2 regions of the Kitasatospora sp. NPDC087315 genome follow, and region 1 is predicted to be linked to the other one. Evidence: predicted binding sites of a transcription regulator. Region 1 holds the regulator's gene; the other holds the start of a gene.

The links. The regulator HspR, encoded in region 1, represses chaperone genes until heat shock. The targets are predictions, from matches to a motif close to TTGAGNNNNNNNNNCTCAA.
Region 2: a site for HspR is predicted at 1,211-1,229, ahead of lon (endopeptidase La). Genes of this name have one in related genera too.

The regions. Positions count from the first base shown of each region.
Region 1 covers NZ_JBIUYD010000014.1:163,943-166,400, forward strand. The annotation lists gene ACIO5D_RS21495 (hypothetical protein) at 1-762, opposite strand, end outside; gene ACIO5D_RS21500 (heat shock protein transcriptional repressor HspR) at 968-1,474, opposite strand; gene dnaJ (molecular chaperone DnaJ) at 1,482-2,458, opposite strand, start outside.
Region 2 covers NZ_JBIUYD010000019.1:6,830-9,287, forward strand. The annotation lists gene ACIO5D_RS25380 (rhomboid-like protein) at 306-1,106, shown strand; gene lon (endopeptidase La) at 1,252-2,458, shown strand, end outside.

The DNA.
Region 1 (2,458 bases):
CCGTTCCCAGAGTGCCTCGAAGGTGTGGACCAGATAGCTCACCACCGCGTCGTCCCGGACGAATGCCGCGACGGTCATGTCGTCGCTCGCGGGTATGATCGCGACTTTTCTGTCGATCACGATCATCACGTTGAACGGCTCGTCCAGCGTGCGGACCTGGCTGCCCTCGTGGGTCATCGTCTCGACGTACTCCAGCGTCGGGCTGGAGTACCGCGCGCTCGGCTGGTAGATCGTCCGGATCGTGCCACCGCGCTGGAGCACCCCGAGGTCCCGGTTCATCGCGGTGCGGACCGTCTCCGGCCGCCGCCCGCCGCCGGGCTGAGCGGTCAACAGTTCCTTGGAGCAGCGCTCCACCAGGGCGCCGAGGCGCTGGTTGATGGAGACCTTGCCGCTGATGTACTCGATCCGGCCGCCGGTCTCGACCTGTTTGCCGTGCTCGTTGTAGACGTCCCCGAGGTCCTGCAGCTCGCTGACGAGGTTGGTCGAGCGGGAGAGCAACTGGAGCGCCCGGCGCTGCCAGGTCGCGCTGAGCGTGGTCGACAGCCGGTTGGGGTCGGCGACCACGAGGGATTCCGGGTCGTCCAGATCCGGCACCAGGAGCCCGAGGTCGAGCAGTTCCTGGACCTCCGACTTCGCGGCCTCCTGCTTCGAGGCGGTCAGGCGCCCTTCCGAACGCACGGCGGCCAGGTACAGCGCTCGGGCCGCGTCGGACAGGATCTGCCCCCCGGGTTGGAAGTCGTCCCGGTCGTCGACTGGGTTCACTTTCAGCTCCTTTCCGGCGTCAGACCCCTGGGCCGTGCGCGCACGCCGCCTGAATTCGTACGGATGATATGCAACTCGACGCACAGATCAGGTCGGTGTCCGTTGCGGGGGCCCATCCTGCTCGCTTTGCACTCTCGCAGTAACGCGAGCCGCCGGCCACCCCCCGATCAGGAGGGAAACCGGCGGCGGTGGCCGTTCTGGCCGGTCAGCGCTTGGGACGCCAGACCACCAGGGCGCTCGACTGGGTCGGCGGCTGGTACGGCACGAGATCACGGCGGTAGGACGCGTGGACGGCGGCCTCGCGTTGCTGGAGTGCGCTGGCGGCGCCTTCGAGCGAGTCGGCGAGTTCGGCGATACGGGACTGGAGGGCGGTGACCTGGTTCTCCAGCTCGATGATCCGCTTGATCCCGGCCAGGTTGATGCCCTCGTCCTGGGAGAGCCGCTGGACGTCGCGCAACTGCTGGATGTCCCGGGCGGAGTAGCGCCGGCCGCGGCCCGCGGTGCGGTCGGGGCAGACCAGGCCGAGGCGGTCGTACTGACGCAGGGTCTGCGGGTGCAGGCCGGAGAGCTCGGCGGCGACCGAGATCACGTACACCGGGGTGTCCTCGGTGAGGACGTAGTGCGGGGCCGCGGCGGTACGGCGGGGGCGGGGGCCGCCGCCGGGGAGGCCTTCGCCGATACCGGGGCCGATCGGGCTGTCGGGGGTCATCATCTGGTCGTCACGCTCCCTTCGCCGCCCGGAACAGGGCGGCTCGTGGGTCGTCGGAGGCGGTGGCCTCGCGGTACTGCTCCAGAGCCGTCAGCGCGTCGCCGGTGACGTGCTGCGGCACCACGACCTCCACGGTGACCAGGAGGTCGCCGCGGGTGCCGTCCTTGCGGGTGGCGCCCTTGCCGCGGGCCCGCAGGGTGAGGCCGTTGGCGCTGCCCGGGGGCAGCTTGAGCTTCACCGAGGGACCACCCAGCGTCGGCACCTCGATGGTGCCGCCGAGCGCGGCCTCGGGGAAGGTGACCGGCACCGTCACGGTGAGGTTGTCGGCCTTGCGCCCGAAGACGGGGTGCGAGTCGACGTGGACGGTGACGTAGAGGTCGCCGGGCTGGCCGCCGCGCTCGCCCTGCGCGCCCTTGCCCTTGAGCCGGATGCGCTGGGCGTCCTGGACCCCGGCCGGGATCCGGACCTGCATGGTGCGGGCGGAGCTGGCCCGGCCGCTGCCGTGGCAGTCGGGGCACGGGTCGTCGACGATCATGCCCCGGCCGCGGCAGTCGCGACAGGGCTCGGAGAGGGCGAAGGCGCCCTGACCCCGGCTCACGGTGCCGGCGCCCACGCAGGTCGGGCAGACCCGCGGGGTGGTGCCGGACTTGGCCCCGGTGCCGTTGCAGCCGTGACAGGGGGCCTGACTGGTCATCCGCAGCGGGACGGTCGCGCCGTCCACCGCCTCCTCGAAGGAGAGCGTCACCTCGGTCTCGACGTCGGCGCCGCGCCGCGGCTGGGCCTGCCGGCCGCCGCGGTTGAACAGGCCGCCGAAGACGTCGCCGAGCCCGCCGCTGCCGCCGGGGCCGCCCTGGTTGCCGCTGAACAGGTCGCCGAAGTCGAAGCTGTAGTTGCCGCCGCCGGGGCCGCCGGAGCGGAAGCCGCCGTTGGCGAAGAGGGTGCGCGCCTCGTCGTACTCCTTGCGGCGCTTCTCGTCCGACAGGACGT
Region 2 (2,458 bases), on a different contig from region 1:
TCGCAAGTGGGCACGGGCCGATACCTTACCCGGCGATTTTTCACTCCGTAACGGTACGTATGCACCCGGGTTGACGTTGAGACGCCGGTCAGGACCCGTGCCGGCGCGTGAACGGAGAGAAGGTCTGGACCAATCCCGGGTGACGGGCGACCCCGGGCCCGGTGATCCTCACGGGGTTTTCCCAGCGGGCTCCCAGAACCTCGACGTACCGTGGTCACGAGATTGCCGAGGGTGGGATTTCCGGCGCGCGCCGGTACGTTGGCACCGGGTGTGAACCGGTGTCTGCGGATCTGAGCGGAGGCGGCATGGCGGAGTGGCGGCAGGGTGTGGTACCGGCCCGCTCCCGCCCGGCGCCGCCCGCCGGGCCGCCGTACGGCCTGCTGCGGCACGGCCTGCGGGCCGGGGTGGCCGAGTGGGTGCTGGCCCGGGTGCCGACGCCGCGGCGCAACCCTTTCGCGCTCGGCTACCTGGCCGCGGTCGGGGCCACCACCACCTTCGCCAGGCTCGCCGATCCGGAGCTGGTGCTGCGCCTCCAGGAGGCGTCCAGTTCGGACGGGCACAACCTGTTGCACCACCCCGTGCGCGCGCTGCTCTTCAGTGGCTTCTGGGTGGCGGGGCCGATCTGGATGCCCTACCTGTGGGCGTTCGCCTTCACCGTCGCGCCGCTGGAGCGCCGGGTCGGGGCGGCCCGGGCGGCGGCGGTGTTCGCGATCGGGCACATCACCGCCACGGTGCTCTCCCAGGCGGTGGTGATCACCGCCGTGGCGACCGGCCGGATGGAGTCCGAGGCGATGGACTACCTGGACATCGGCGTCAGCTACGGCGTGCTGGCCAGCCTCGGCGCGCTGGCCGGGCTGCTGCCGCCGCGCGGGCGGCTGCTGGCGCTGGGCGGCGTCGGAGCGATGATCGCCGACCAGATCCTCACCGACCGGGACCTGGTCACCGGGATCGGCCACCCGGTCGCGGTGCTCGCCGGGGTGGTGCTCTGGCGCTGGCTCCGGCGGGACGGGGGCGGCAGGCTGCGGCCGCGCCGGCTGCGTACGCCGGCCGCCTCCGCGGCCTCCGCCTCCGGGCCCGGCGGGGCCGCGGTGCTGGACCGCGGGTAGCCCCGCGCGGGGCCTGGGCCAGGCGTTTTTGACAGCCCGGGCCGCGGCCTTCCCTGTTCGCTCACGGCGAACAAGGCCTCGGGAACATCCGGTGCCCGCGAAACCTTAGTCAGGTCAACTCAAGTTCGCTGACTGGGGAGAGATCATGGCATCGACGTCCACACCGCTCACCCTGCCCGTGCTGCCGCTCGACGACGAGGTCGTGCTCCCGGGCATGGTCGTCCCGCTGGAGCTCAAGGACACCGAGGTGCGCGCCGCCGTCGAGGCCGCCCGGGCGGCGGCCACCGGCGCCGGCAAGCCCCAGGTCCTGCTGGTCCCGCGGGTGGACGGCTCGTACGCGGCGGTCGGCACCCTCGCCACCGTCGAGCAGGTCGGCCGGCTGGCCGACGGGGATCCGGCGGCGCTGGTCCGCGCCGTCCGCCGGGCCCGGATCGGCGTCGGCACCACCGGTCCCGGCGCCGCCCTCTGGGTGGAGACCACGCCGTTCCGGGAGTCCTCGGCCGGCACCCCGGTGGCCGGGCGCGCCGCCGAGCTGGTCAAGGAGTACAAGACGCTCTCCACCCAGTGGCTGCGCAAGCGCGGCGCCTGGCAGATCGTCGACCGGGTCGCCCAGATCGAGGGCGTCGGCGAGCTGGCGGACAACATCGGCTACGCCCCCTTCGCCACCGCCGAGCAGAAGCTCAAGGTGCTGCTGGAGGCGGACCAGGTGGCCCGGCTGGAGTACGCGCTCGGCCTGCTGCGCGACCACCTCGCCGAGGAGGAGGTCAACGACACCATCCGCAAGGACGTCGAGGAGGGCGTCGCCAAGCAGCAGAAGGAGTTCCTGCTCCGCCGGCAGCTGGAGGCGGTCCGCAAGGAGCTGGCCGAGCTGAACGGCGACCCGGCGGACGAGGAGGGCGACTACCGCGCCCGGGTCGAGGCCGCGGACCTGCCCGGGAAGGTCCGCGAGGCGGCCCTCAAGGAGGTCGACAAGCTGGAGCGCTCCTCCGACCAGTCGCCCGAGGGCTCCTGGATCCGCACCTGGCTGGACACCGTCCTGGAGCTGCCCTGGAACGAGCGCACCGAGGACGCCTACGACATCGCCGGCGCCCGTGCGGTGCTGGACGCCGACCACTCCGGCCTGGCCGACGTCAAGGACCGCATCGTCGAGTACCTGGCGGTGCGCAAGCGCCGGGCCGACCAGCGGACCGGGCCGGCCGCGAGCCCCCAGGAGCAGCCGGGTGGCGGCGCGCGCCGGGCGGGCGGGGGCGCGGTGCTGGCGCTGGTCGGCCCGCCCGGCGTCGGCAAGACCTCGCTCGGCGAGTCGGTGGCCCGCGCCATGGGCCGGAGGTTCGTCCGGGTCGCGCTCGGCG